3 regions of the Alteromonas sp. G5_S2_22_S1 genome follow, and region 3 is predicted to be linked to each of the others. Evidence: predicted binding sites of a transcription regulator. Region 3 holds the regulator's gene; each other region holds the start of a gene.
What was found. The regulator FliA, encoded in region 3, starts transcription of late flagellar genes. The targets are predictions, from matches to a motif close to CTAAAGNTNNNNNNNNNNNNGCCGATA.

Region 1: pomA (flagellar motor protein PomA) is a predicted target of FliA. The motif match lies at 4,985-5,011, and genes of this name have one in related genera.
Region 2: flgM (flagellar biosynthesis anti-sigma factor FlgM) is a predicted target of FliA. The motif match lies at 4,858-4,884, and genes of this name have one in related genera.

Annotation. Positions count from the first base shown of each region.
Region 1 covers NZ_JBQKUJ010000020.1:17,248-27,573, forward strand. Annotated here, with positions in the region: gene ACTRWF_RS17115 (NAD(P)/FAD-dependent oxidoreductase) at 1-1,134, shown strand, start outside; gene ACTRWF_RS17120 (DUF1365 domain-containing protein) at 1,131-1,874, shown strand; gene ACTRWF_RS17125 (class I SAM-dependent methyltransferase) at 1,877-3,133, shown strand; gene ACTRWF_RS17130 (flagellar motor protein MotB) at 3,245-4,174, opposite strand; gene pomA (flagellar motor protein PomA) at 4,174-4,935, opposite strand; gene xseB (exodeoxyribonuclease VII small subunit) at 5,346-5,588, shown strand; gene ACTRWF_RS17145 (farnesyl diphosphate synthase) at 5,618-6,508, shown strand; gene dxs (1-deoxy-D-xylulose-5-phosphate synthase) at 6,541-8,418, shown strand; gene ACTRWF_RS17155 (phosphatidylglycerophosphatase A family protein) at 8,552-9,052, opposite strand; gene thiL (thiamine-phosphate kinase) at 9,092-10,057, opposite strand; gene nusB (transcription antitermination factor NusB) at 10,106-10,326, opposite strand, start outside.
Region 2 covers NZ_JBQKUJ010000002.1:453,772-464,097, forward strand. Annotated here, with positions in the region: gene ACTRWF_RS04200 (HlyD family type I secretion periplasmic adaptor subunit) at 1-787, shown strand, start outside; gene ACTRWF_RS04205 (response regulator transcription factor) at 788-1,384, shown strand; gene ACTRWF_RS04210 (EAL domain-containing protein) at 1,359-1,742, opposite strand; gene ACTRWF_RS04215 (flagellar assembly protein T N-terminal domain-containing protein) at 2,015-3,199, opposite strand; gene ACTRWF_RS04220 (LPP20 family lipoprotein) at 3,498-3,983, shown strand; gene flgN (flagellar export chaperone FlgN) at 4,030-4,461, opposite strand; gene flgM (flagellar biosynthesis anti-sigma factor FlgM) at 4,492-4,821, opposite strand; gene flgA (flagellar basal body P-ring formation chaperone FlgA) at 4,924-5,640, opposite strand; gene ACTRWF_RS04240 (chemotaxis protein CheV) at 5,912-6,841, shown strand; gene ACTRWF_RS04245 (CheR family methyltransferase) at 6,857-7,687, shown strand; gene flgB (flagellar basal body rod protein FlgB) at 7,884-8,318, shown strand; gene flgC (flagellar basal body rod protein FlgC) at 8,321-8,743, shown strand; gene ACTRWF_RS04260 (flagellar hook assembly protein FlgD) at 8,775-9,461, shown strand; gene flgE (flagellar hook protein FlgE) at 9,476-10,326, shown strand, end outside.
Region 3 covers NZ_JBQKUJ010000003.1:305,578-315,903, reverse strand. Annotated here, with positions in the region: gene flhA (flagellar biosynthesis protein FlhA) at 1-142, shown strand, start outside; gene flhF (flagellar biosynthesis protein FlhF) at 172-1,605, shown strand; gene ACTRWF_RS05740 (MinD/ParA family protein) at 1,611-2,477, shown strand; gene ACTRWF_RS05735 (RNA polymerase sigma factor FliA) at 2,474-3,205, shown strand; gene cheY (chemotaxis response regulator CheY) at 3,242-3,625, shown strand; gene ACTRWF_RS05725 (protein phosphatase CheZ) at 3,660-4,415, shown strand; gene ACTRWF_RS05720 (chemotaxis protein CheA) at 4,428-6,683, shown strand; gene ACTRWF_RS05715 (protein-glutamate methylesterase/protein-glutamine glutaminase) at 6,712-7,842, shown strand; gene ACTRWF_RS05710 (ParA family protein) at 7,871-8,635, shown strand; gene ACTRWF_RS05705 (chemotaxis protein CheW) at 8,643-9,458, shown strand; gene ACTRWF_RS05700 (chemotaxis protein CheW) at 9,476-9,967, shown strand; gene ACTRWF_RS05695 (DUF2802 domain-containing protein) at 10,027-10,326, shown strand, end outside.

The DNA of each region.
Region 1 (10,326 bases), on a different contig from region 3:
ATTATTGATGAGGGTGAAGAACACAATATCGATACGGGTTTTATCGTTTTTAACGACTGGACCTACCCTAATTTCATAAAGCTGATGACACAGCTTAATGTACCGTACCAGCCCACAGAAATGAGTTTCTCTGTGATGAGCAAAAAGGCCAACCTTGAGTACAACGGCAATAATTTAAACAGCTTGTTTGCGCAACGGCGCAACATTTTGAGGCCGAAGTTTTGGCGCATTGTTAAAGACATCCTTACATTTAATAAAGCGTGTAAGGCCATGGTTGCAGAAAAGCGCGACACTTCATCCCTTACCCTTGAAGACATTATCAAAGAATTAGGCCTTAGCGATGACTTTGCACGCTATTACATTTTACCTATGTGCGCGGCTATTTGGTCTAGCAGCTTGGAGCAAACCCGTAAGTTTCCGCTGACTTTTTTCTTACAGTTTTTCAATAACCACGGCTTGCTCAATATTACCGACCGCCCGCAGTGGTACACAATAAAAGGTGGGTCTAGCCAGTACATCCCTCCTTTGATAGCGCCCTTCAAATCGAAAATAAAATTATCATCGGCCGTGGTATCTGTTGCAAAGATGACAGATTCATGGGAAGTCACCGACGCTAACGGTGAACGTTTAAGCTATGACCACGTTGTCTTCGCGTGCCACAGTGATCAGGCATTAAAGATGCTTGAGGCCCCTTCAGCACTTCATAAAGAGATACTCGGCAGTATTCCTTACGCGGATAACGATGTCGTTATGCACAAAGACGTTTCTCAGCTTCCTAAAAGAAAGCTTGCATGGGCTAGCTGGAATTACCGGCTAAAAGAAGATGCAACAGAAGAGCAACGCCCGGCATCTGTGACCTACGACATGAACATTCTTCAGCGGTTAGAAGCTAAAAACACCTACTGTGTAACACTGAATAATACGCCAGAAATTGACCGCGCCAGTATATTGGGGAGCTATCAATACGCCCACCCGCAGTTCAGCGCCAGCATGGTTAAGGCTCAGCAAAGAAGAAACGAAATTTGCGGTGTCGATAACCTTCATTTTTGCGGGGCTTATTGGTACAACGGCTTTCATGAAGACGGTGTAAAAAGCGCGCTGGATGTTTGCGAACGCTTTGGTGAAACCTTGTGATTGAAAGCGCAATTTATAAGGGTAAAGTTTACCATCAGCGTTTTATGCCCACTCAGCACAAGTTCGACTACGATATCTATTTGTTTTGGCTAAAGCTAGAGCGCGGCGAACTCGAAACCTTATCAAATACGCTTAAGCACTTTTCAGCAAAAAAGAAAGCCAGAGTGCGTTTTAAGCGTGAAGACTATTTAGGCGCCCCATCAATACCCCTGAACCAAGCAGTGCTTGACAGGATGAGTGAGTTAAATGGCGGGACGCGCCTTGAAGGCGACGTATTCATGCTTGGACAACTTCGCATGTGGGGGCTATATTTCAGCCCCGTCAATTTCTATTATTTACGCAATAAAGAAGGTACGTTCACTCATTTATTAGCCGAGGTAAGCAACACGCCATGGAACGAGCGACACCATTATCTGGTAAATCTAGCAACACAGGACGATACCCCTAAAGCTTTCCACGTTTCCCCGTTTAACCCAATGGACATGACTTACCAATGGTCAATCTCCCAACCCTCAACGAGACTTTCTCTTGCGATGGACTGCGTAAGAGAGGACAAAGAATTTAGCGCTGGCATTAACTTAACAAAATTTACTTTAGATAATGCGAATCTATCTACAGCACTTAAACGTATACCCAGTATGACACTAAAAACTATGGCCGGAATTTATTGGCATGCGCTTAAATTGCTGCTTAAACGAACGCCGCTGTATACACACCCAAAAAAAAGTCAGGAACAATAATAATGTCTTTCGGTGAATCTGTACTCATGACCACTTCAGAGGTCTCTTTTGTAGATAAAGCATGTAGAAGCTTATTCTTACAATGCTTAAAGCAACTGCCTTTTGGTAGCTTAACTATTCAAGAAAATGGCGACGATATCGCCAAGTTTGGAACAGAAAATGACGATTTACGGGCAACGGTAAATATCAAAGATGTTAAGGCCTACCGTCGTCTTTTGCTTGGAGGCAGTGTTGGCGCAGGCGAAGCCTACATGGATGACTTATGGGACAGCGATGACGTAACGGCAGTAGTGAGAATTTTTGCCAGAAACTTGCCTACTCTTGATGAGTGGGAGAATAAATTTAAGTGGCTCACCATGCCTGTTAATAAGCTTCAACATTTTGCTCGTCGAAACACCACAGACCAAGCTAAAAGAAATATTGAAGCCCACTACGATTTAGGCAATAAGCTATATACCCGTTTTTTAGACCCTACCATGATGTATTCGTCGGCGATTTACCCCGACCCAAATGCATCATTAAATGAAGCGCAAAATTATAAGCTAAAAGCCATTTGCGATAAGTTGCAGTTAAATGAGAGCGACCATCTTGTCGAAATCGGCACTGGGTGGGGCGGCCTTGCCGTTTATGCCGCTAAGCATTATGGATGTAAGGTTACCACCACTACCATATCAGAAGAGCAGCATGCCTGGGCAAAGAACTGGATTGCGAAGGAGGGGCTGGACGACAAGGTTACTCTGCTCAAAAAAGATTATCGTTTGTTGGAAGGAAAATACGACAAACTTGTGTCTATCGAAATGATAGAGGCCGTGGGTAAACAATACTTAGGCAACTTCTTTGAAAAGTGTTCATCGCTTTTAAAAGACGATGGTCTGATGCTCCTTCAATCCATCACTATTGATGACAGACGCTACGATAGCTACGCAGACAGCGTAGATTTCATTCAAAAATACATATTCCCCGGCGGTTTTTTACCGTCTCAGTATCAATTAAATGCGCATATTAAAAAGTATACCAATATGATGATTCGTGACCTTCACGACATTGGCGTTGACTACGCGAAAACGCTAAATCATTGGTATGAGGCGTTCATATCCGCTAAAGACGAATTATTAAACGACGGCTACGATGAGCGCTTCATGCGTATGTGGACCTACTATCTAAAATACTGTGAAGGCGGTTTTTTAGAAAGAACGATTAGCACGGTTCAGCTTGTCATTTCTAAGCCACACTGTAGAGAAGAACTCGCTCGGGTTTAGTGCAGTTGCTTGTTTAGTACAGCAAAACAATAAAGCGGCGCTGAATTCAGCGCCGCTGTTGTTTATATTCAACTCTTATTCATACCAAGTAACGACACCACGCACTAACGCCTACTCATCCACCACTGATATCGGTTTAGATATCATTGGCTTACCCTGATTAATGTTTATTTCAACCCGACGATTTTTCGCCCTGTCGGCGGATGTGGTTGCGTTTTCCACGATAGGGGCAGTATCGGCTTTTCCTACTACCGACATGCGGCTTTCATCAAAGCCGGGGGCTGTACGCATGGCTTCTGCCACGGCAACTGCACGTTGTGAAGATAAGTCCCAGTTTGAGCGATATAGCTCATTGGCAATATGCTGACCATCGCTGTGCCCTGAAATTTCAATTTCTCCCGGCACATCTGCGAGTAGCGTACCGATTTTTCTTAAAACGGGCTGAAACTGCGGCTGTAAGAAAGCTGAGCCCGCTGAAAACGAACCGTTCTCTCGAATTCGAATTGTAAGCTGCTGACCTAGCGACTCCATTTCAACTGAGCCATCTAAAATTTGTTTTTCTAACTGTTGCGCCACTTTCTTCATCAATTCAGCCATTTGCGACTGATCAGTGCTTTGTTCTGCCGAAGAGGACGACTGGGTTGCGGTTTGTTGCGATTGACCGCCCCGCTGTTCGCCGCGCTGCTTCTGACGACCGCCCGCTGAGTCCTCGTTTCCGGCTTGGAACTCTAGCATCTGTTGTGTCATTTCATTGGTTTGCTGCTGAATAGATTCAATAGGCGTAGGATCAGGTTTACCCGGACGGAATTCCATAGCAATAACGCTTGTTCCCTTGGGAATATCCTTTACTTCAATTTTGTTCTGTACGCCGAAAGCGAACTTCATTGAGCCCGCTATCTGTTTAAACTTAAGTACGTCCATTTCAGAAAATGAGAGCAGAAGTACGAAAAAGCACATAAGCAATGACATCAAGTCAGCGAAGGTTCCCATCCAAGCTGGCAGCCCCTCGGGGGGGCATTTTGGGCATTCTTCTTCAGCCATTACTCTTCCTCTGCGCTTCCGCGTTTACTCGCCGCAAGGTAATTCTTTAGTACTCCCTCTATCACCCGAGGGTTCTGACCATCTGCGATACCGACTATTCCGTCAAGAACAAGGCTCTGGTTTAGCTTTTCCTCGCCAGCGCGCACTGACAATTTAAACGCAATTGGCAAACATATAACATTGGCGAAGAAAGCTCCGTAAAGCGTGGTAAGTAGTGCAACCGCCATCGCGGGCCCAATTGCTTTTGGGTCATCCATATTAGAGAGCATGGCTACCAAGCCGATCAGTGTACCAATCATTCCCATTGCCGGTGCAATATCACCCATGCCTTTGAAAAATGAAGCACCAAAATCATGGCGTTCGGAAGTCATCGAAATATCTTTAGCGAGAGTCTCTCTGACTACTTCAATATCATGGCCGTCGACCAGCATATCGACGCCTTTTTGCATAAATTCGTTTGAAATTTCCGCCTCTTCTAGCGCAAGGAAGCCACCTTTTCGCGCGGCATCTGCCATTTCAACAATTTTCTCAATAAGCTCTTCAGGCGATTCAATTTTGAACATGAAGGCCTTGCCTGCAATTTTACCTGCGCCAAAGAACTGACCTAACGTAAATTGTGACAAAACAACGAATAAGGTCCCCCCGAATACGATAAGTATTGACTGGACGTCGATGAACATGCCCAAGCTGCCGCCTAAGATCATAGCCATAACTATGAAACCAATGGCGCCCAACATACCTATGACGGTTGCTAAATCCACTCACTCTTCCCCATTTATGCGCAGTCAGTGCTGTTGATGTACAATATTCTATCGGCAATAGATAGAAATACTAAAACGACATTATTGAAAAATATCACATTTATTTGTTTTTTATGAAGTGTAGGTGGCGTTAAATACGCTAGCTACACCTTCTATAACCCTATTTCATTATCGTGTTTATATGCCTAAAGCGTTTATTCTAGCGTTACGTTAGCACGCTAAAGAAAAAAGACACCTAGCAGTAGCATGGAATATAGCACAAAATGGTTAAATACTGCTTTTTGTACTGCATGAAAAAAAAGCGATATACCGGTGATATGGGCGATATAGAGACAAACCATTTGACCCCTGTGCAACCCTCGGTTAATGTGCGCGGTATACGTATTTTGGCCATTAAAATGAGTGTTTTTATGACGACAGAAAAAGTATCCGCGTCTTTCGAAGAAACGTTATCAGAGTTAGAAGCCATCGTTAACGAAATGGAAAACGGTGATCTGCCGCTAAATAAAGCACTAGAAAAGTTCGAACGAGGCATTGCCCTCTCTCGTCAAGGTCAACAATCTCTTGAAAACGCCGAACAAAAAGTAAAGATATTGCTTAGTGAACAAGGCGAAGACACCCTTCACACTCTACCTGAAAGTGAACAACCCTAATTTGTTCATTTTTACATTACAGGCAACCTATGAATTTTTCTGCTTTGCATCAGCAAGTTAAACAGCAAACTGATGCATCTCTTCTTACTCTGATTGATGAACTACCGGATTACGCACCGCGCCTGAAAGACGCTATGCGTCACGCGCTGCTTGCTGGTGGCAAACGCATGCGTCCGCTGCTAGTGCAAGTTGTAGGAAATACGCTAGACGTCCCTAAAACGGACCAAATGGCTATTAGTATGGCCATTGAATGCGTACATGCCTATTCTCTCGTTCATGACGACTTACCGGCCATGGATGATGATGACTTGCGTCGCGGTATGCCTACCTGTCACATCGCCTTCGATGAAGCAACAGCGATATTGGCAGGTGATGCATTACAAGCACTTGCATTTACCGTATTAGCCGATGCACCGTTGAGCACCTACGCTGAAGCCAAACGCCCTCAGCTATTATCTGTGTTAGCTAAAAGTGCCGGCTATGTGGGCATGTGTGGCGGTCAAGCCATCGATTTGGCCAGTACTGGCGAAAGTATTTCTCTTGATGAATTAAAACGGCTGCACAAGTTGAAAACCGGGGCTTTACTGCGCGCCTGTGTTGAAATGGTGGCTATAGTAAGTGAAGATTTATTGCCAGAGGCAAAAGTTGATTTGATGGCTTACGCTGCAGATATCGGGTTGGCGTTTCAAGTTCAAGATGACATCTTGGATGTGGTTGGCAGCAGCGAAAAATTAGGGAAACCCGCAGGGTCTGACGAAGCGTTAGGGAAAAATACATTTCCGGCCAAACTTGGTATGGAAGGCGCCAAGCGTGAATTAGAAATGCTTCATGATAATGCACTTCAAGCATTGGCGCGTTTGCCCTACAATACAGACAGTTTAATTGCGTTTAGCGAGCTTTTGGTAAAACGCGACCATTAGCCACGCGCCATGTTGAAAAAGATAATAAGTACATGAGTTTAGATCTCCAACATTACCCAACGCTTGCGCTTGCGCAAACACCTGATAAGTTGAGGCAGCTGCCTCAAGACAAATTACGCGAGCTCGCCGATGAATTACGTGAGTACTTACTTAATAGCGTAAGTCAAACCAGCGGGCACTTTGCCTCAGGTTTAGGCACAGTAGAGCTTACTGTCGCACTGCACTATGTATACAACACCCCCTTTGACCGTTTGTTGTGGGACGTGGGCCATCAAGCCTATCCACACAAAATTTTGACCGGCCGTGCTGAGCGCATGAGTACCATTCGCCAGAAAAACGGTTTACATCCGTTTCCGTGGCCGCCGGAAAGTGAATACGACACCTTTGCTGTTGGCCACTCGTCTACATCGATTAGCGCTGCGCTCGGCATGGCGGTAGCGGCAGAAAAGGAAGGTAAAGACAGAAAAGTGGTATCGGTCATTGGCGATGGCGCGATGACAGCGGGTATGGCGTTTGAAGCACTTAACCATGCAGGCGATATCAAAAAAGATATGGTGGTGGTGCTCAACGACAACGAAATGTCTATCTCTGAGAACGTAGGTGCACTGAATAGCCACCTAGCGCGTTTGCTGACAGGAAACTTTTTCAACTCCATTCGCGATGGCGGTAAAAAACTGCTTAGTAACGTACCGCCTATTAAAGAGTTTGCCAGCCGTGCAGAAGAGCACCTTAAAGGCATGGTCGTGCCTGGTACTATCTTCGAAGAGCTGGGCTTTAACTATATAGGTCCTATTGACGGTCACGACGTCAATGCTGTTGTAGATACCCTTCGCAACATGCGTAACTTCGATGGCCCGCAGCTGTTACACGTGGTCACCAAAAAAGGTAAAGGCTACGCCGTTGCAGAAGAAGACCCGATAAAATTTCACGCAGTGCCAAAATTCAACCCAGCAGACAATGCACTGCCTAAGTCTAAGCCTTCTGCACCCACCTACTCGGCTATTTTTGGCCAGTGGCTGTGTGATATGGCAGCACAAGACCCTAAGCTTATGGCGGTGACGCCTGCTATGCGTGAAGGCTCAGGCATGGTTGAGTTTTCTCAGCGTTTTCCTGAACAATACTTCGATGTTGCCATTGCCGAACAGCATGCAGTGACCTTTGGCGCCGGTCTTGCCAAAGACGGTATGAATGCGGTTGTTGCGATTTATTCATCGTTCCTTCAGCGCGCTTACGATCAGCTTATCCACGATGTGGCAATTCAAGACTTACCGGTATTATTTGCCATAGACAGAGCCGGCATAGTTGGCGCCGATGGCCCTACTCACCAAGGCGCGTTTGATATTGCTTTCCTTCGCTGTATTCCAAACATGGTCGTGATGGCACCTTCAGACGAAAACGAATGTCGTCAAATGCTCTACACTGGTCACAAGCTTCAAAAGCCAGCGGCGGTACGGTACCCTCGCGGGGCAGGCATGGGGGTTACGCCAGATGAAGCCATGACAGCGCTTGAGATTGGTAAATCACGTACCTGTCGAGAAACCGCGAAAGATAAATCTGAAAGCGTTGCTATTTTGAACTTCGGCTGTTTATTGCCCTATGCACTTGAAGCAGCAGTGGCTATTGACGCTACGGTTATCGACATGCGCTTTATCAAGCCATTGGATGGCGACGCTGTTTTAAAAGCAGCCAACGAACACAGCGCACTTATAACCTTAGAAGACGGCTGTATTATGGGCGGTGCTGGCAGCGCTGTACTAGAGCATTTACAGCAAAACGGTGTATTAAAAGCTGTGAAAATGCTTGGCTTACCGGACAGCTTTATCCTGCAAGGTACACAACAGGAAATGTACAAAGAGCACGGCTTAGATGCTGAAGGTATTATTGCTGCGGCAAAATCGCTAATAGGATAACAGCGTTAGAGCCACATCAATTAAACACGAAAAAGCCCGCAAACATGCGGGCTTTTTGTGAGAAATTCTCGGATATATCTTCTTTGCTTACTACACGTCTTAGGCGCTAAACCTTAAGCTTTATGTTAACGCATTAAAACAAGGCTAAAGCTGCTGGCCAGAACACCATTAGCAAATGTAGGCAACCGCATGCCATGGCGCCAGCCAGTAAATCGTCTAGCATTATGCCTGTACCACCGTGTAAGCGCTTATCAATAACGCCTATCGGCCAAGGCTTTAAAATATCGAAAAGCCTAAATAGAATAAAACCAACCAGCAAGGATGATGCGGTAATTGGTACAAATAGAAACGTGACGAACATGCCCGCTATTTCATCCCACACGATAGAGCCATGGTCGTGGACCTGCATATCGTCAGCCGTCTTACCGCAAAGGTAAATGCCCACAACTGAGAATATTAGCGTAAGCGCGATAAATGAAACAATGGATACTTGGCTACAGGCGATAAGCAAAGGCAATGCAGCTAGAGAGCCAAACGTCCCAGGCATAAAAGGAATTAGCCCGCTACCAAAGCCCAACGCTAGAAAATGGACCGGATTTTTCATACTCACTCTAGCGCGAAATTCAGCCTGCATGTAAATTCCTTTGTCTCACGTCTAATTAATCGATTGTACTTAAAAGCTATGCTCGTAACCCGCCGCAGCGACAGGCGTATACTTCTCATTATTTTTAAGTAATGAGAGTTTGCCGTTGTGACCGGTTAATTGCCCGATACACGTTGCTTTTACGTTTGTACTTGCCAAAGACGTTTCCAGGCTGCCGTGTTGCTCTTCGCTTACCGTAAAAATCAACTCGTAATCATCTCCAGCAGATAGCGCATATTCGATAGCCTGTTCAGGCGACACGGCGCTAGTTAACGCCCGAGAAAGTGGCAAGCGCTCTACGTGAACATTTGCGCCACAATTAGACGCTTTTAAAATATGACCTAAATCTGATATCAAGCCATCAGATATATCGATACATGATGTGGCAATACGACGAATAGCTGTACCCACTGCAACTCGGGGAGTTGGAAAGTAATGACGATTAATTAACACCTCTTTTGCTTCGCCTGAGACACTTAGCTTATTTTGTAGAATATCTAAGCCAGCACCAGCGTCGCCTAACGTACCGGTAACATAAAGCCAGTCACCCGGCTTTGCACCGCTTCGCGTCAGCTCTGAACCCGGTGGTATAAAGCCTTGCGCGGTAATCGTCATTGCCATAGGGCCTTTTACCGTATCACCGCCGATTAACTGCACCGAATAATACTGGGTAAGCTCATAAAGGCCCGCAACAAAATCATCAAGCCAAGCTTCATCTACTTCTGGAAGCGACAGTGACAGGCTTATCCATGCGGGCTCCGCCCCCATTGCAGCCAAATCACTTAAGTTAACCGCTACTGTTTTGTATGCCACAGATTTCGCTGGCGCATCTTTTAAAAAATGCACGCCTGCAACAAGGGTATCAGTAGTAACGGCGAGTTGTTGGTTTTCAGGAACCGTTGTTACAGCACAGTCATCACCAATACCTATAACAACGTCTTTGCGTTTGTGGCCGCAGTTTGAAAAATAGCGGCCGATAAGATCAAATTCTTTCACAGTAATTTTTAAACCCTTTCAGCGGCAATCCATGCCGCCATGGTAAGGTTAGTCGCGCTCATCTTTGCGCAACGTGCGCACTGCTTTATCCAGTGCACCATTAATGAACTTATGGCTCTCTTCGGCACCGAATGCCTTAGCGAGCTCAATCGCTTCATTAATAATTACGCGATAAGGTACATCAATGCGCTCAGTCAGTTCCAGCGTCGCAATGCGCAAGATCGCTTTTTCTATCGCGTCTAGCTCTTCAGGCAGACGGCCAAGATAAG
Region 2 (10,326 bases), on a different contig from region 3:
AGATGTGGAAGAGGAACGTGCAAACCTTTCCCAATATCAAAATGTACTGTCTCTAACGAGAAAAGAGTTATCCGTTACAAAGCCGCTGCTTGCTTCAGGTGCCGTTTCGGAAATCGAAATTCTCAGGTTAGAGCGACAAGTGGTAGAACTTGAAGGCAATATCACGAAGTCTAAGGTGGCCATCGAACGCGGACTTAATGCCATCGAAGAAGAAATCATAAAAAAGGAAGAAAGCCGATTAAGATTGGTAAATCGTTGGAATCAAGAGCTTACTGATGCTACCGGCGAGATGGCTACTTTGCAGCAATCCCAAACCAGCTTAGAGGATGTGGTATCACAAGCTGATATCAGATCACCCATTAACGGCACGGTTCAGCGGTTACTCATCAATACGGTTGGCGGTGTTATAACGCCAGGTAGTGCCGTGGTTGAACTTGTACCCCAGGATGACCAACTTATCGTAGAAGCCAAAGTTTCGCCGAAAGACATCGCGTTTATTCGACAAGGCCAGCCAGCTATTCTTAAGTTCAGCGCTTACGATTTTACCATTTATGGTGGCATGTCAGCAGAAGTACAACATATTAGTGCCGATGCTATTACTAATGATAAAGATGAAACTTACTACTTAGTAAGATTGGAAACAAAAAGGAGCATAGCAGATGAATCCCTCGACATTTTGCCGGGGATGATAGTTCAGGTTGATATATTGACGGGGAAGAAAACCGTGCTTAATTATATATTATCGCCATTGTTCAACGTAACAGCCTCTGCGCTGAGGGAGCGTTAAATGAGACATTTTATTGCCGAAAAAGATTTACAAGGCGCGCTAACTCAGTACTCATGGACAAAATATAATACCGTTACCAGTATTGAGTGTAAGGAAAGTGACTGCATCTGGATATTAGCTACCGACGACGACTGGCGCCAGCAACTTATCGCCGCAAAACAGAAAGTTTCTCAGGTGGTATTACTTACCTACAAGTATGATCGTTTAGAAATGCAGACAGCGCTGGTGCTAGGAGCAAGAGCGTATTGCCATGCCCTTGGCGCTGAATCTTTATTAGCATCGGTTGCTCGCGTTATAGAAGCCGGAGGCATGTGGCTACCTAACGAGTTATTGTCTGTTACGACGTCAAACGTTGCTTCAAACCTCCAAACGAAGCGAATACTACCAACCCTTAAAAGCCTAACAAACAGAGAAAGGGATGTATTAAGCTGTATCCTAGATGGGCTTAGTAATAAGGAAATAGCGCGGGAACTCGGTATCACCGAGCGTACCGTCAAAGAATATGTCGGTACGCTGCTCAACAAATTCCAAGCTAAAGACAGAATTAGTCTGCTGCTTCGCTTAGGTGAGTTTAGTCATCTAAAAGATGCTCTATAACCTCAATATGAGAAACCACCCCGTCAATACCAAGCTCGATAAATAAATCTTGGTGATCAGCACGTTTAACGCCATCAGCGTATACATTAATACCAAAGGTGTGAGCTAACGAGCAGAAGCCTCTGATAAATGCGTGATTGGCGGGATTAAAGTCGATGTCCGCCATAAAAGCAGAATCAATCTTCACATAATCTAAGCCCATCTCTTGTACGTTTAATAATTGAGAGAAAGACTCGCCAACGCGCTTAAGGCCAATCATGCAATCTTTGGCTTTTAGCGTGTTACAAAAATCTTTAAATTCATCTGGGAAACGCGTGGCGGTAGACTCACGTACTTCAAAACATAATCTGCTCCAAATTTTTCTTTAACTTCCTGTTCGAGTTTTGGAAACTCGATAATATAGTGATCCTTGATTTGCTGGCCAGCTAGTAGCAGAGCTACGAAAGCTAAGCAGTGCGACGCAAATAGGGAAAGGGTCATGGTTTTTGATTATTTTTAGACTAAAGTATAAATGAGGTTACTAGGACGAACATTAAACTTAAGTATTGATTGTTATACGTTGTTATAGATATAGCACGGCTATGCTGATAAACCAACCATGAATTTGCTAGGGGATTTATTTGTTAGAGGTTATTTTTTTACTACAAAATCGTTTTCTTGGATGTTCGCGATAACGCCTGTACCTGTGTTTACCACCGTTGATGAATTGCCAAAGGCACGGTCGACAATAAACGTGCCAGGGTAGACAGCATACTGAAGGTACGTCCTGCCAAGGTTATCTATTACTTCTTTAGCTTGATAAAGATATAGTTCATCTTTCTCAGAAATGCCATTATCTCTCCCTAAAGAAATTGAAATTTTGTTGTTCGCAACGCTAATTACCCTACCTGTTATAGGCTGGCAAGCAGTGGATTCTTTGATATCTTCTATTGCCTCGCTGATGCTTACGTCAATGGCTTGACCATAGCGGGACTGCCAAAAGGTTGACGAAAACTCATCAACATCTTCGAATCTGTCAAACGTCCATTCTTCTTGGTTTCTATACGACGAGGTATAAAGCAGACCCCCATTTATTCCATCATAAACCTCAAGTGACATTGAGAACGCGCGCTCTGGTGTACTATCACGCCACGGTGTAAACACAGACGGGGTATCTTTTGGGCCCATACTTAAATCGTCGATAACACCAATAATCACAAACTGAGTGTTACTTTGGGCCGATAGGGTGCGTATATTCTCTGCGGTAAACCGGCTGTCAAATTTTGCCGTATGAGGTGCAACATAAGTAATGCTAAGGTTGTTGGTTTGAGCTTTCATTGCCTCTACGAGTCGCTGAGTGAAAGCTTTGTCGAAATTAGGCATATTGCCATGGGTCAAATGGCCTCTATTTCTAATTCTAAAGTGTGTAGTGGCGAAGTGTTTCTCATCAAGCTGTGCATCGCACGTCTTACCTTTAGGAAAAATGTCGGCACGGACACGCACGGTAATCACCTCACCGTTAAAGGTTTCGTTAACTAGCTCAAGCTGATTAACTTCGCCGGTAGAGCGGATTGTCATTTCTTCGTTTTTAAGCAATCCATTGGTGAGTTTGGCAACACTGTGCACTGAAGCGCCGGCAAACAGCATTGCTTGTTTTAACGCTTCTTGCGTGGCCGTGCGTTTAGCTGCTTCTTTATTACCATCTAGCACAACTGCTTGCCCCGTGGCCTCATACCACGCGGCATGCGCTTGCCCAATAAAAAAAACTAATAGGCAAACTACCGCCACAGCAATATTAAAAAATTTCGCCAGAGTTGTTCTGCTTATGCGTTGCACCACACACTCCTATTGTTGCTCAGTCTATGCGCCAGATTAATACAACGAACTATGCGAAAAAAGTGCCAAGTGATGTGGGTTTTCTATAATAAGTTAAAATGGGCGCACATCTTGCTTTCTTTGGGCTATATCAGCGAGTAAATGCGTGCCTGATGTAGGCAGGCGAATCGGTGAATACCGAAAAATTAGGCGTTAGGTCAAACAGGCCATCGAGCGTTGTCATAGCGTATCTAATAGAAGCTAACAAATAGTTAAGCCGTCAGTAACCTGTTATTGATGCAAATTGAGGTTTAGATTCATGTGCTTGAATAAATTGAAAAAATCGAAAGTGCTTATTCAGTCTTCCATTCTCGGTTTCGCTCTCAGTATAAGTGGCTGTGGCATTATTGATAAACATGTCGAGTGGGAGACGGTTGAGCCAGAAAGTTATCCCGTTCTGAAGGCCATTGGCTATGCGCCGATTTCATCTCAGCGAGGTGAAAGTGATAGTATGAAATTGATAATGGCAATGAAAGCGTCAAAATTAGATGCATACAGAGAACTCACAGAACAAGTTTATGGACAAAAAATTGAAGGCAGCCAATCAGTTTCCCATCTTGTTGTAGAGTCGGAATCGTTGCGAGCCTCAGTTGAAGGCGTGATAAGAGGCGCTGAAGTCGTCAAAACTTATCCGGTAGGGGAGGACACCTACGTGACAGAACTCTCTTTAGATATGCAGCAAGTTTATGATATTTATTTGTCTACCGCGAAGCCAAGAAGAGTCAAAGACGTAAAATACTATTAGGAATGGGGCGATATAAAGGAGCGCAGGCTACCTTGGTATATAGGGCCTAAGCGCTGACGCCAGAACCTAAGGTTCCGCCTTTTGGCTTTCCCTTCTTATCATAAGTAAGCGACTCTTTCGCACGCACTTCCATCATCAAATTCCGCAGGTGTGTGAGGCGTAGCTGTCCTTGCTCCACGGCTTTTTGATTGACTTGTGTGCGGTACTTGCAATCGTCAAGTAGACGCTTTGCTTGCTCCATTAAATCTTCATCGTATTGGGACAATGAGGCAGAGCCGGCAAGAGTACGTTCAATATCACTATCAAGTGTCTGAATGGACGTAAGTAGCTGCGTTTTTTCGTCTAGTACTTTCATTAACGATTCAGCGTCACGAGAGCTTATAAGCTGAAGCTCCTTCTCAAGCAAGGCAACAAGTGTAGAGAGTTGCTCTACTTGCTTAGCTATTGCTTGGGATAATGGGCTGTTTTGTTCAGTCACTCTTACGCTCTACTATTCACTTGATTATTTTTATTTGGTACCGAAAATTTCACCTTCAAGTTTCGCTATTTTGTTAGCGAGCACTTCTGGATTCACTTTATATTCGCCACTTTGAATCGCTTTCTTTAAACGATCTACTTTGTCTTGATTAACAGGCGCTTCAGTTCCTTTTTTCTGCACTTGATTTAGCTGCTGTGCAGATTGAGTCAGCGACACTGAGTCTTGACGTGGCGCTGGAGCCGTCTGCGCGGTTTGTGCCGAAGCCTGTTGCTGAGACTGCTGCGTCTGGTTTTGTTGCGCAACCTTCCCATTATCAACGGGTGTTTTAGGTAACCCATTGTTTATATTATTAATAGCCATAATAAGTCCTCACTACTTTTTTGCCTCTGTAAAGTATATCGGCCTTTACGCTTATTTCTTTAGCCAAATTATGCACAAAAAAGTAGATATTTACTGCCTCAATTACAAGTGTATCACGACTTCTTCAGGGCTTGCGACTCTAGCGATTACTGCTTTTCTGCTGCTTGCGTTTAAAACCTTAATATTATCACCCACGACGCCGTCTTGTTGCGCAATACCGGCAGTCTTAACTTCCATGCCAGCTACCTCAGCAGTAATAGTAATTCTATCGCCTTTGCAGACAAAGCATAGCATATTCGATTGTATTGCTTGTCCGTTAGTTACTCGGCGCTTCATTCTAGCGCCAATAAGGGCTTCTAAATCGGTAAATGCGGTATGCCGCAATCGTCTAACGTCAACTTTTGCCAGTGTTAAATTAGAAGAAGTAAGAACCGTGCCAGGACTGACGGCTCCTTGGGTAACAACGATTTCTTTTGTGCGTGTAACTTGGCCGCTGGTAAACAAATACCATTCATTATTTTGACAGCTAACGCGCACCGATATATACGACTGACTTAGCGCTTCTTGCGAAGCATTATACTGAAAACCGGTGGGGCAATCTGGAATATTTATCCTATCGTCTATCTTCACAATAGCCACATCAATGCTAGTATCCTGCGCATTATCAGTAAGTTGAGAGAGCAAATATTGCTTTGCGCCTTCTTCTACGCGTACGTGATTAGTCATTGCCGCTAAGCAACTTATTGAAATCACACTAAGTACCACGCATAGAAGTAAGCGAGTAAGTGATTGGTGCATTGTAGCGTTATTTGGTTTCATAGTGACTTTTCGTGTTCAGTTTACGAGTTATTGACTATGCTTAGTAACACCAGTGTAAATCCGCATTGGATTTAATTGCAAAGCGTACAGTAAGGTCAATAGGCGCTAGTCTCAACGCAGGCTTATCAACGCTGTAATAATTGGCAATTACAAAAACAAAAATGATATTAAGTGTCATTTTTCTGTCGTTTGACCTGCAAAATTTTAGTGATATTGTCTATCTTTACTATGAGAGGCAATGATCATGCCCAGTATTATTTAGAGGTGACCTATGTCGGGGATTTTAGATTCAGTAAACCAGCGCACGCAGCTTGTTGGGCAGAATCGCTTGGAGCTGTTGCTGTTTAGACTGAACGGCCGCCAACGCTTTGGGATCAATGTTTTTAAAGTGCGGGAAGTGCTGCAATGTCCTCCGCTAACCGCTATGCCAAAACTCAATCCTCTGGTGCGGGGGGTGGCACATATTCGTGGGCAAACTATTTCAGTTATCGACTTAAGCATGGCAACGAGAGGCCGACGGATTGAGGACCTTTCTAATGCCTTTATCGTTATCGCAGAATACAATCGTTCGGTGCAGGGGTTCTTAGTGGGCGCTGTGGAACGTATTATAAATACCAACTGGGACGCAATTATGCCTCCTCCACAAGGTACGGGGCGAGCAAGTTACTTAACCGCGGTTACTGAAGTTGAAAATGAATTGATTGAGATCCTTGATGTAGAAAAAATTCTCAATGAAATTTCGCCGCTTAATGCAGAAGTAAGTACTGAGGTAGCTGAAGGCTTAACCACAGAGGGCCAAGAAAATAAGATTATCTTTATTGCAGATGATTCTTCAGTGGCTCGAAATCAGGTTAAAAAAGCATTAACGTCGCTTGGCCTTGAAATTGAGCTTGCGAAAAACGGCTTAGAGGCTTTGAAACGGTTGAAAGAAATCGCTGAAGAGTATGGCGATGTAACTAACCGTGTTGGGGTTTTAGTGTCTGATATTGAGATGCCGGAAATGGATGGTTATACGCTGACGGCGGAAATAAAAAATACGCCGGAATTGCAGAAGCTTCACGTCGTGCTCCACACTTCACTTAGTGGTGTATTTAACCAAGCAATGGTACAGAAAGTCGGCGCTGATGACTTTATCGCAAAATTTCATCCTGATGAGCTTGCGACCGCAGTACAAAAATGGCTAATGACAGAGTGCGAATAACGGAGCAATATAGGATTGGCTAATAAAGACGTTTCGCCAGCAAGTTACCTGAAGTTCAGAGAATTCTTAGAAAAGCAGTGCGGTATAGTACTAGGTGATAATAAACAATATCTAGTGCGCAGCCGCTTGGCTTCTTTGCTCTTCAAATATAAATACGAGTCGGCTGACGAACTGATTGATGTCGTTGTACGAGGTTTTGACAGATCTTTACTTCAAAGCGTTATAGATGCAATGACGACCAATGAGACCCTTTGGTTTCGCGACAACTATCCTTTTGACCTTCTTGTTAAAGACCTGCTTCCTAAGTTATCGGCAAAGAACCAAAAGATACGGATTTGGAGCGCAGCATGCTCTTCCGGTCAAGAGCCATACTCCATCGCTATGTCTGTACTTGAGTATCAGCGTCAGCGTCCCGGCGCTTTGCGTGCGGGGGTTGAAATTGTTGCCACTGACTTGTCCTCTGAAATGTTGCAAAAGTGCGAATCGGGCATCTATGACGAGCTGTCGTTGGCTCGGGGTTTATCGCCCCAACGACGACAAGCATTTTTTCAAAAAAATGAAAGCGGTTTGATGCAGATAAAGCCTGATGTTCGCCGAATGGTAAACTTCAGAAGCCTTAACCTTCTTTCAAGCTATGCCGCCCTTGGCCGCTTTGACATCGTTTTCTGCCGCAACGTGCTCATTTATTTTTCAGCAGACATCAAGCAGCGCATACTGCAACAAATTGCCGGACAACTGCAGTCTGAAGGCATACTTTTCCTTGGCGCTTCTGAGTCTATCAGCGCGGCAAGCGATACATATAATATGGTGAAGTGCCACCCTGGCCTCTACTACCAGAAAAAATGATCTCACTTATCGGTCTGATAAATAATAATTTTTTATCGATCAGGTCGACCACTATTTAAAAAACCTCCGTCAAAAACTCATTATGGCATCTGCCTTGCTAACTATTTTCATAGACGACATTTAACGGAAACCGTCACATCTTAATTCCGTCAAATTGTCACCATGAAATGTTTATAAGTATGTCAGAGGTCATGTTATGGCTATTAACCTAGATAAACTGGTTGGCTTTAACGAGTCGGCGCTCAAGATACGCACAGAGCGTATGGAAGTTATTTCAGGGAATCTAGCAAACGCAAATACGCCAGGCTACAAAGCGAGAGACATCGACTTTAATAAAGCGATGCAGTCGGCAATGCATGAGGCATCAAGCAGCTCATCAAGCCGGGCTTCTTCAGGTCTAGTGCGGACAAATGATCGCCACTTAAGCGGCAATCCTTCGTCACTAGCGGCAAACTTTGACATGCAGTACCGCATACCTACTCAGCCTGATACCGGAGACGGAAACACGGTAGAAGTACAAGCGGAAAGAAACCGATTTTTAGACAACGGATTGCGCTACCAAGCTAGTCTTGAGTTTTTGAATGGAAAAATTAAAGGCATGAAAAAAGCGCTTAGCTCAGGAGGCCAGTAGTCATGAGTTTATTTAACGTAATGCAAATATCGAGCACGGGGATGGAGGCAGAAAACGTACGCCTAAATACCACGGCCAGTAATATTGCCAACGCAAACTCGGTTAGCAGTAGCTATGACGAAACTTACCGAGCACGTCATCCCGTTTTCGCAACGGCACTACAAGACGCTATGCGCGACCAGTCAAAAGGCGCAGGTGTTCAAGTTAAAGGTATTGTTGAAAGTGATGCACCACTTCAAGTTGAGTACTCACCTAACAATCCTATGGCTGATGAAGATGGCTATATCTACAAGCCGAACGTGAACATTGTGGAAGAAATGGCAAATATGATGTCAGCATCAAAAGCGTATGAAACCAACGTTCAGGTAGCTGACACAACAAAGCGCATTTTCCGTCGCGTACTGCAGCTAGGTCAAGGGCAGTAATTTGTCTCTTGAGTAATGTGAGGATTAATAAGTGAACACTATTAATAACACCGGCTTAAATACTGATCTGTATTGGCAGGAAGAAACCGTCAAGATAGCTGATGGAACTGAACAGCAGCTAACGCAAGAAGACTTCTTCTCAATGCTAACAGAACAGCTTGCCAACCAGGATCCCACTGCGCCCGTGGACAATGACCAAATGGTCGCGCAAATGACCTCTTTTACTATGGCTGATGGTATCTCTCAGCTCAACGAAAAGTTCGAGTCATTTGCTGCTTCAATGACGTCAAATCAAGCGCTGCAGGCATCGAGCTTAATTGGTCAAAACGTACTTGTCCAAGGCAACGTTGGCTATATGGCAGCTGAAGGTGACGGCCTCTCCGGCGTTATTGTGAACGAAAAAACCGTTCAGAACATGACAATTTCCATCGAGAACCAGTTTGGCGAAGTGATCAAAACTATCGATGCAGGCACACAAAGTGCTGGCAACATTGAGTTTGAATGGGACGGCAAAGACCAGCACGGCAATCAAATGGCGCCAGGTGAATATGTCATCAGCGCTACGGGCGAGCTAAATGGTGAAGGTGTTCAATTAAACACAGCCGTTAATCGTCATGTTGGAAGTGTAAGCTTGGCAGGTAGTGGCCAAGGCGTAATTTTGAATTTGGATGGTGATGTCAGTATCAATCTTGATGACGTCATTCAAATCGGCAGTTAGCAGGAGAATCAATAATGTCTTTTAATATTGCACTGAGTGGCGTTTCAGCCGCACAAAAAGATTTGGATGTGACCGCCAACAACATCGCAAACGTAAATACAGTTGGCTTTAAAGAATCACGTGCTGAATTCGGTGACGTGTATGCCGCATCGCTTCTCTCAGGTGGTAAAACGAAAGTAGGTGACGGTGTACTAACCCAAGAAGTTGCACAGCAATTCTCACAAGGTAGCCTTCAGTTTACCAACACGTCGCTCGACTTGGCGATTACGGGTAACGGTTTCTTTGCGACAGTACCAGAAATTACGTCGCGTGACTTTTCATTCACTCGTGCTGGCCAGTTTAAGCTAGATAGCGACAATTTCGTTGTAAACAGCAACGGCGACAATCTATTAGGCTTCCCCGTAAACTCTGATGGCACCAGTGCATCCGTTGCCCTAAGTACAACGGAACCAGTACGTATACCAGACTCGTCAGGCTCACCTGCTCAAACTACAGAAGTTGATATTCGTATGAACTTACCTGCTGGTGATGCGGCGTTAGACCCCCAGGATTTCGATCCAGAAGATCCACTAACCTACAATGCAGCAACCTCGGTTACGGTTTACGACTCATTGGGTGATAGCCATGTAATGACGTATTACTTCATAAAAGATGCTACCCCTGGTGTGGACAATGAGTGGTACGTCGCTACTGCCGTGGACGATACGCTTGTGGACATGACGGACTCAGCTGGCAATGACACAGACCCAACTACCGCAGTTAACAGTGTTGGTGGCAACACTGGTAATGCAGTAACCGCATCTAAGCTGATTTTCTCGCAGGGTGGTGACTTTTCTGGTATGGAAACCCCTGATGGATTGCCAAC
Region 3 (10,326 bases):
TGCAGTACTCCTAACCTCTGGCATGCTGCGACCCGTTCTGTCTCGCTTCTTAAAGTATTCGGTTGTTGGGCTCCATGTGCTTTCTTACCAAGAAGTGCCTGACGACAAACAAATAAAAATAGTCAGTTCGGTCGGTCAATAATCTGACACTGGGTGATTGGAGAGGTTGCAATGAAAATTAGACGTTTCTTCGGCAAAGATATGCGTGAGGCGTTAAGCCAAGTTAAAGCTGAATTAGGCAGTGATGCAGTGATCATGTCGAACCGCAAAGTTGCCGATGGCATTGAGCTTGTTGCTGCCTATGATAAAGAGCCTGAAGCAAAACTCTTCACTCCTAAAACATCGCCTAAAGCAACCCCTAAAGCATCAGGTCAAAAAGCCGTGCCTAGCTTAAGTGAGATTATCGGTGATGATGGCCCCGACAGTTTAAAAGCTCTGTTAGAAAAGCAGCACGGCGGTAGTGCGCCTTCATCAAGTAATGCTTCAGCATCGCAGTCGCATTCAGCCAACCATAATCAGCCTATGTCTGCAAATGCGAGACATGCCAACGAAATTGCGTCACACCTTGATTTCTCAGAAGCCTTTATTGATGACGTAGAAAGCCAGCACCTTGCACAAGACGAAGGTAGAGCAACAACGTTTCCTGACCACCAAGCGTCAAGCTTAGACGAGGCACCCGTCTCTCAATCTGCAGAATTGGCGCAAATTAAAGAAGAGTTAGCGTCGTTGCGCGATGTTTTACAATATCAGGTTGCAGACTTGATGGAAGCAAAAAACAAGCGTCAAAAACCGGTACATCAATACTTGATTACCCGCCTAACGGATATGGGGTTAAGCAGTGCACTTGCCAGTCAGTTAATTAGCTATACACCAGCACACTATAATGAACGAGACGCATGGGTTTATCTTCTTAACCTATTGGCTAATCGCATAAATGTGACAGGAAACGATATACTTAGTGCGCAAGGTGCAGTTGCCTTAGTCGGACCGACGGGCACAGGTAAAACAACGACGGTTGCAAAACTAGCTGCTCGCTATGCACAAAAGTACGGTGCAGAGTCAGTAGCAATGATTACCATAGATACGTATAGAATTGCGGCCTATGAGCAGCTCGCGACATACGGAAAAATTATTGGCTGTACGGTGAGAAAAGCGCAGACTAGTGAAGAACTTGCGGATTTATTATTCCAACTTCGTCATAAGCGTCTAGTATTGATTGATACGGCAGGATTTAGCCAACGGGATAGCCGTTTAATTAAACAGATTAAGCAGTTTGATAATGGTCAAATGCCTAAAGTTAAAAAATATTTGGTAGCGCAGGCTAATACACAATATCCTGCCCTACAGCGCATTATTAAGGCTTATGATGATATCGAACTAAGTGGCTGTATTTTCACAAAGTTAGATGAATGCTACTCTTTAGGAGAGGTATTGAGCGCTGCAGTAGAATATCAACTGCCGGTTAGTTATGTCACCGACGGTCAGAAAGTACCTGAAGACATTAAGATTGCGGAGGCGAAATCTTTAGTTTCTGCCGCTGCAAAGCTTTATAAAAAGTACGGTTTGAATCATACTAGTGGCAACAACGCAATTAAAACAGCATAAGCAGTATGATTGACGACCAAGCGAGTAGCTTAAGAAAAATGAAGCAATCACGGTTAATCAAAGTTATCGCCGTCACCGGAGGTAAAGGTGGCGTAGGTAAAACAAATATTACGCTAAACACCGCTATCGCTATGGCGAAGCAGGGTAAGCGAGTTATGGTTCTCGACGCCGACCTCGGGCTGGCGAACGTAGACGTAATGCTAGGTTTACGGGTTGAGAAAAACCTTTCCCACGTGCTATCTGGCGAGTGCACACTTGATGAAGTGTTAGTCACCGGCCCCCATGGTATTAAAATTGCGCCTGCCACCTCTGGCACGCAATCAATGGCAGAATTATCGCCAACGCAGCACGCGGGTCTTATCAGAGCCTTTAGTGAATTGCGTTCGCAAATCGATGTACTTATCGTAGATACCGCGGCCGGTATTTCAGACATGGTGTTGAGTTTTTCAAAAGCTTCTCAAGACATCATGGTCGTGGTTTGCGATGAGCCCACCTCGTTAACTGACGCCTATGCCTTAATAAAGATTCTTAATCGTGAGCACGGTGTATTTCGCTTTAAAGTTGTGGCGAATATGGTTCGCGATGTACGGGAAGGTCAGGAATTATTTAGCAAATTAAGCAAAGTGACAGGGCGTTTTTTAGATGTTGCACTAGAATTAGTGGCAACCGTACCTTTTGATGAGAATATCCGCAAAGCCGTGAGAAAACAAACGGCTATTGTTGATGCGTATCCGGGTTCTCCCGCCGCTGTTGCTATTACTCAGCTTGCGAGTAGAGCCCTTACGTGGCCCATTCCGGCACAACCGGGCGGTCACCTAGAGTTTTTTATTGAACAACTCGTTGCAGAAAAAGCAGTAGGAAGTCAGCGTTGAACAGCAAGGCAGCCGCTTATCGTCAACAAACCGATAAATCGCAGTTAGTCGAACGACATGCGTCATTGGTTAAGCGCATTGCGCATCACTTGATGGCGCGATTGCCGGCCAGTGTTCTTGTTGATGACCTGATCCAGTCGGGTATGATTGGCTTGCTAGAAGCTGCGCGTAACTTCGACGGGTCGAAAGGCGCGAGCTTTGAAACTTTCGCAGGCATTCGCATTCGTGGTGCTATGCTAGATGAGATACGTAAAGGCGATTGGACCCCGCGTTCAGTGCATAGAAATGGACGTGCTATTACCGAGGCTATTTCGCAGGTAGAGAGCGAAACAGGCCGCGATGCGAGAGATTCTGATATTGCTGATAAGCTTAATGTAAGCTTGCAGGATTATCACCAAATGCTTAATGAGGTTAATGCGGGAAAGCTGGTAGGTATTGAAGATTTAGGTGTGTCGGAAGATGTAATTACTACTGAGCAGAGTAGAGGTAGTGATGCGCCGCTTGAAGATTTAATGCAAGGCGCGTTTCAAAAAGCGCTTGCCCATGCCATTACGACATTACCTGAACGAGAAGCAATTGTTCTTTCACTGTACTATGATGAAGAACTGAACTTAAGAGAAATTGGCGAAGTTCTTGATGTTAGTGAGTCAAGAGTCAGCCAAATTCACAGTCAGGCCATGTTAAAACTCAAATCACGAATGAAGTCGTGGCAAGCTGACGAAGAATAGAAATTAATAACAATTAACCCCTCATTGGAGGCTATTTTGGACAAAAGCATGAAAATTCTTGTGGTTGACGATTTTTCAACCATGAGACGTATCATCAAAAACCTGCTTAAAGATTTAGGTTTTTCTAACATCCAGGAAGCGGATGACGGAAGCACTGCATTGCCTATGCTGCAGCAAGGTGATTTTGATTTCGTTGTTACCGATTGGAACATGCCAGGAATGCAAGGTATCGATTTGCTGCGCGCAATAAGAGCCGACGACAAACTTAAGCATTTACCTGTACTAATGGTAACTGCAGAAGCGAAAAAAGAGCAAATTGTTGCCGCTGCACAAGCGGGCGTTAACGGCTATGTCGTTAAACCATTCACCGCTGCAACTTTAAAAGAAAAATTAGATAAAATTTTCGAACGTTTAGGTTGATCCAGACGCTCACCAGATAAATGAGGTTTACTGGATGACAACGAATGTAAACGTTCCAATTTCGTTAGAAGAGGCCAAACAGCTTGTCACCTATCTGGAAGAAGGTGACAACGCGTCTGCTAACGCTCTACTTGAAGCTGCCTCAATGAAGGAAAACGTTGAGCTATTTGCTGAAGTAGGAAAGTTAACGCGTCAACTCCATGACGCGTTAAATAATTTTCAAATTGACGACCGCATCAAAAACTTAGCTACCGACGATATTCCCGATGCACAATCCCGCCTAACCTACGTAATTGAAGAAACCGAAAAAGCAGCTAATACTACAATGGACGCTGTGGAAGCGAGTATGCCGATAGCGGAAATGCTGTCGGTGCGTATCGAAAAAGTGATGCCTGAGTGGAAAAAGCTCATGAACCGCCAAATCGAGTTGGGCGAGTTCAAAGCGTTATGTGCAGATTTAGACGAATTATTGGAAGACGGTTCGCTTCAGTCAGCTAAACTTACACAGTTACTTACCGAAGTATTGATGGCTCAAGGCTATCAAGACTTAACGGGTCAAGTTATCCGTCGCGTTATCGACCTTGTAAAAGAGGTAGAAGATAGCTTAGTTAATATGCTAACCATGTTTGGCGAGCGCGAAGGTGAAGAACAAACTAAACCATCTAGCATTAAGGCCGATAAGGTTGATGGTGTAGAGGCAGAAGGCCCAATTATTGACGCCGAGAAACGCGATGATGTCGTTTCTGGCCAAGATGACGTAGATGATCTTCTGTCTAGCTTAGGTTTTTAGGGGAGCGGGCGCATGTCGTTTGATGTTGACGAGGATATATTACAGGACTTTCTGGTTGAGGCTGGAGAGATACTTGAACAATTACAAGAACAGCTCGTTGATCTTGAGAACAATCCTGAAGATGCGGATTTGCTGAATGCAATTTTCCGTGGATATCACACAGTTAAAGGTGGAGCGGGCTTTCTTTCGCTCACAGAGTTAGTAGAAATTTGTCACGGTGCAGAAAACGTTTTTGACGTAATGCGCAATGGACAAAGAACCCTAACCCCAGAACTGATGGATATTATTTTGCAGGCCACTGACGTGGTGGTAGAGATGTTTGAGCGGGTTAAAGCTCGCGATCCACTCGAACCTGCAGATGCACACCTTGTCGACTTATTGCACAAATTAAGTCGCCCGGAAACGCCAGATGAAAACATTTTTGGCGCCTCTGAAGAGTCAGCCACTGCACCTGAGTCAGTTGTTGCGGAGCCTGAACTTGTCATTGAAGAACCTACAGCGCAAGTGCCTAGCGGCACAAGCGACGGTGGTATTGACGAAATAACCGAAGATGAATTCGAAGCGTTACTCGATGAACTTCATGGTTCAAATGCGCCAGGTCAATCTTCTTCAGCAAGTAAGCCATCAGTCGCGCCAGCATCACTTTCAGCACCCACGACACCGACCGCTGGCGGCGATAGCGACGATATCACCGACGAAGAATTTGAAGCGCTTCTCGACGATTTACACGGCAAAGGCCAGTTCGCAACTAGCGCTGCTCCTGCCTCTGAACCTAAAGCACCGGTAGCGCCCGCACCATCGAACTCAAGCAGCGATGAAGAAATTACTGACGATGAGTTCGAAGCACTTCTTGATCAGCTGCATGGTTCAGGTCAAGGCCCTACGCAACAAAGCACAGCGCCTATTTCACCTGAGCCACCAGTAGATAAAGCGGCGACTGAAGCTGTTCAGAAGGCTAAACAAGCAGCACCTGTTAAAGCTGCGCCTACGTCAAATTCAGCCGCACCATCTAAGCCAGGCTCAACCGCGAAACCCAAAGCGGCTAGCCCAGCGCCTAAGAAAGATGATAAAAAGGCAGCTGCCGCAGCCCCACCGGCTGAAACCACGGTGCGGGTCGACACTAAGCGTCTAGACCAAATTATGAACATGGTGGGCGAGCTAGTATTGGTAAGAAATAGGCTAATCAGCTTAGGCATAAACAGCAACGACGAAAGCATGTCGAAAGCCATTGCGAACTTAGATGTAGTGACTGGCGACCTCCAAGGTGCGGTGATGAAAACCCGCATGCAGCCTATTAAAAAGGTTTTCGGCCGCTTCCCCCGTGTTGTACGTGACCTAGCGCGAAGCTTGAAGAAAGAGATTACTTTAGAGCTTGTTGGTGAAGACACTGATTTAGATAAAAATTTAGTAGAAGCTCTGGCAGACCCATTAGTTCACTTGGTTCGAAATTCGGTCGATCACGGTATTGAAATGCCTGATGATCGCGCCGCTTCAGGTAAGCCTCGTATGGGAACGGTTAAATTATCTGCTTCCCAAGAGGGCGATCATATTTTACTTACCATCGAAGACGATGGTAAAGGGATGGATGCCGAAAAGCTCAAGGAAATTGCCATTAGCCGTGGCGTTCTCGATGCAGATGCGGCAGCGCGTATGTCAGACGTTGAGGCGTTCAATCTAATCTTTGCACCGGGCTTCTCAACGAAGACAGAGATCAGCGATATTTCTGGTCGTGGTGTCGGTATGGACGTGGTTAAAACCAAAATTAACCAGCTAAACGGTACCGTAAACATTGATTCTCAGTTAGGAAAAGGGACCAGGTTAGAAATAAAAGTGCCTCTAACCTTAGCTATTTTGCCTACGTTAATGATTGTTGTAGGAAAACAGACCTTTGCGTTACCATTAGGTGCGGTGAACGAAATAATAAACATGGACATCAAAAAGACCAACACGGTTGATGGCCAACTAACAATGATAGTTCGTTCAAAGGCAATTCCGTTGTTCTTCCTTGGCGAATGGCTAATTCGTGGCCCTAAAGATATTAATAGAGAAAAAGGGCACGTGGTTGTAGTACAAATTGGTACACAACAAGTTGGATTCGTCGTAGACGCGCTAATAGGTCAAGAAGAAGTGGTAATCAAACCTCTTGATGCTTTGCTTCAAGGCACGCCGGGTATGGCGGGAGCAACCATTACTTCAGATGGCGGGATTGCACTTATTTTAGATGTTCCGAGCCTGCTAAAACGGTACGCGCGTAAACCCATCAAGTAAGGCGATGAATTAATAGGAATAATAATCCATGGTCTTTAAAGTCCTAGTGGTGGACGACTCGACATTTTATCGTCGTCGAGTAAAAGAAATACTCGACGATGATAGAGAGCTTGAAGTTGTTGGGGAAGCAAGAAACGGGCGCGATGCCTTAGAAAAAGCAGAGGCACTTAAACCTGATGTCATAACAATGGATGTGGAAATGCCCGTAATGGACGGCATTTCGGCGGTAAAGGCTATCATGGAAAAACGGCCTACGCCGATCCTCATGTTCTCTTCGCTTACTCATCATGGAGCGCAAGCTACACTCGATGCACTAGAAGCCGGTGCACTCGACTTCTTGCCGAAAAAATTTGAAGATATTGCTCAAGATAGAAAAGATGCATCGCGCTTATTATGTACTAAAGTTAGGTTAATAGCGCGTCGAGGTATTGGCCTTAAGCGTCCATCTTTTAGAGCCACAGAAACAAGAAAGCTACCGGATAACGCACCCAAGCAGGCGTTTTTTAAAACATCGGGGTTACTTTCTGGCCATAAAGACGCGGCAAAACAGCCCACCGTCTCATCTGTAAGGGCGACGGGAAAGCAATATAAATGCTTGGCGATAGGTGCATCTACAGGTGGTCCTGTGGCGCTACAAAAAGTGCTGTCACCACTACCTGCAGAATTTCCATATCCCATTTTTCTTGTCCAACATATGCCGGGCACATTTACCACGGCATTTGCTCAGCGCTTAGATTCAAACTGCAATATAAAAGTAAAAGAAGCTGAGCATGGCGATATAGTGGAGCCGGGCCACGCTTATTTAGCGCCGGGCGGTAAACAGATGTTGTTAGAAACCATAGGCGCGAATAAGCGTATAGCTATTGTCGATGCAAGTGCGAGCGACAAGGTTAATTATAAGCCCAGCGTTGATTTAACGTTCAGCTCGCTGGCCAAAGCCTATGGGGGAGATGTATTAGGCGTCATTTTGACAGGCATGGGCGCAGACGGCAAAGAAGGGTGCCGCATGCTGAAGGACAAAGGTGCGACTATTTGGGCACAAGACCAAGACTCCTGTGTGGTGTATGGCATGCCCCAAGCCGTAGCCGCTGCTAATATATCAAGTAAAAGCATTAATATTGACGATATTAGCAGTTGCGTTCAAGCCGAAATGCGATAGCGGCTTGGACACTAACGGAATATAAATCATGAAAGTGTGGACAGTAGCGAATCAAAAAGGCGGCGTGGGAAAAACAACCACAACAGTAAGCCTTGGCGGGTTGCTTGCGCAACAGGGCAAGCGAGTGCTGATGATCGATACTGATCCTCACGCATCACTGAGTTATTATTTCGGCATTGACGCCGAAGCGACAAGTCATTCAGTTTACGACATTTTTATTCAATCAAACGCACTTTCTGCCGATAATGTAATGGACTGCCTTTGTCCCACTAAGTTGGACAACTTATATGTGCTTCCTGCCACCATGGCACTGGCTACATTAGACAGAACCATGGGTAGTGAACAAGGCATGGGCTTGGTGTTAAAAAAAGCGCTCGCCAAGATAGCAGATGAATTTGACGTAGCGATTATCGATTGTCCTCCCGTGCTAGGCGTATTGATGGTGAATGCACTCGCGGCATGTGACAAAGTTATTGTGCCAACGCAAACGGAATACCTAGCATTAAAAGGTTTAGACAGAATGATCCGCACCATGGAAATAATGGGGCGCTCTTTGAATAAATCATTTGATACAGTCATCATTCCCACTATGTTTGATAAGCGCACAAACGCAGCGTTAGCATCGCGCAAACGATTAATAAACGACTACGGAGAGCGTGTGTGGGAAGGGGTTATTCCCGTAGATACTCACTTTAGAGACGCCAGTTTAGTACAGCTGCCAATTTCGGCGGCGTACCCTAAAACTCGTGGTGTGTCAGCCTACGCAAAGCTGTTAGCCGTACTGGAGAATTAATACAAAAATGAGCAAGCAATCGCCTTTCGCCCGTGAAGAAGTGATGGAGGCCTACTTAGATAGCCTTCTCAAAGAACCAGAGACACCTGAAGATGTCACTGCGCGCACGGCTAAATTGCTTGAACAAGCGTCTCAACAGATGACTGAGTCGGCACTGACTCATGTAGACGAGTTGAAAACAGAGGCTGACTCTACGAGCGCTGACCCACAAACCGTAATCGCCGAAAAAGTTACCGCTTTTATCGAGACAGAAAAAGTAGAGGTTTCTGAAGACGAAGCGGCATCGGCAATAGAACCTCAAGTAGAGAGTCAAAATGAAACCGCGTTAAGTGACGCAAACAAAACAAAAATTCCACTAAAGGATACTCTCGGTTTTCGTTTTCAAGCGCTATTCTTTGAGGTCGCTGGTTTAACCTTGGCTGTACCATTAACTACATTAGGCGGCATTCATCAAATTGAAAAGATTGGGCCGCTGTTTGGCAAACCCGATTGGTTTATGGGTGTAATGTTGCATAGAGAGGCTAAACTAAATGTAGTTGACTCAGCTAAATGGGTGATGCCAGAAAAATATGATGAAAACCTCGCACAATCGCTCAACTACCGATATCTTATAATGTTAGGAGAGAGTGTGTGGGGCTTGGCAAGCGAAAAGCTTGTAAATACGGTCAATTTGACCTCCGATGACGTTAAATGGCGCGAGTCCACAGGTAAACGTCCCTGGTTAGCGGGGATGGTTAAAGAGAAAATGTGCGCGTTAATTGACGTTGAAGAATTAATATCTATGCTTAACAAAGGCTTAGGCAGTAACGACCAGACGCCATAGTATCGGGAGCCAGGTTCATGAGCGACGAAAGAATAAATAGCAATGCCACCGACAGTAACGACGAAGTCCTTCAATGGGTAACGTATCGCCTAGGTGATGAAACATATGGTATTAACGTAATGCAAGTACAAGAAGTATTGCGTTATACCGAGATAGCCCCAGTTCCCGGTGCGCCCGACTACGTATTAGGTATTATTAACCTGCGTGGTAACGTTGTGACGGTAATCGATACTCGCGCGCGTTTTGGTTTACCGCCAACAGAAATTACTGACAATACGCGTATCGTTATAATTGAGTCTGACGAACAGGTAGTCGGTATCCTTGTAGATAGCGTGGCAGAAGTGGTTTATCTGAAGTCTTCAGAGATTGATAGTGCCCCTAACGTGGGCACGGAAGAAAGCGCTAAGTTTATTCAAGGCGTGAGCAACCGAGACGGTGAACTACTGATACTTGTTGATCTCAATAAGTTGCTAAGTGATGAAGAGTGGGATGAGCTTAGCAGCATCTAAATAAATGAACGGGCGGCATGGTTAGTCATGCCTCCTGCGTTTCCCCAAGGGTTATATCCATGGATTGGCAGCTCGCTGCACCTACCGTGTTAGAAATTGTATTATGCGTTTTCATCCTTATACTTATCGTTGCTATAGGTGTAATTTACTCGCATGTATGTACACTTCGCGCCGCGCTAAATGATTGTGAAAATAAAAACGCAGAAGCTATTTTACGCGTAGAAGCCATAGCTAATAACGCCAATAATCAGCAAACTGAAGCGCAGGCAAGAACCCTTGTTATTACACGCCACCTGAAAGAACTAGAAGAAAAGCAAACCGATATTGAAAACCATGTTCGTGAGCTGAAGCTTCAAGAC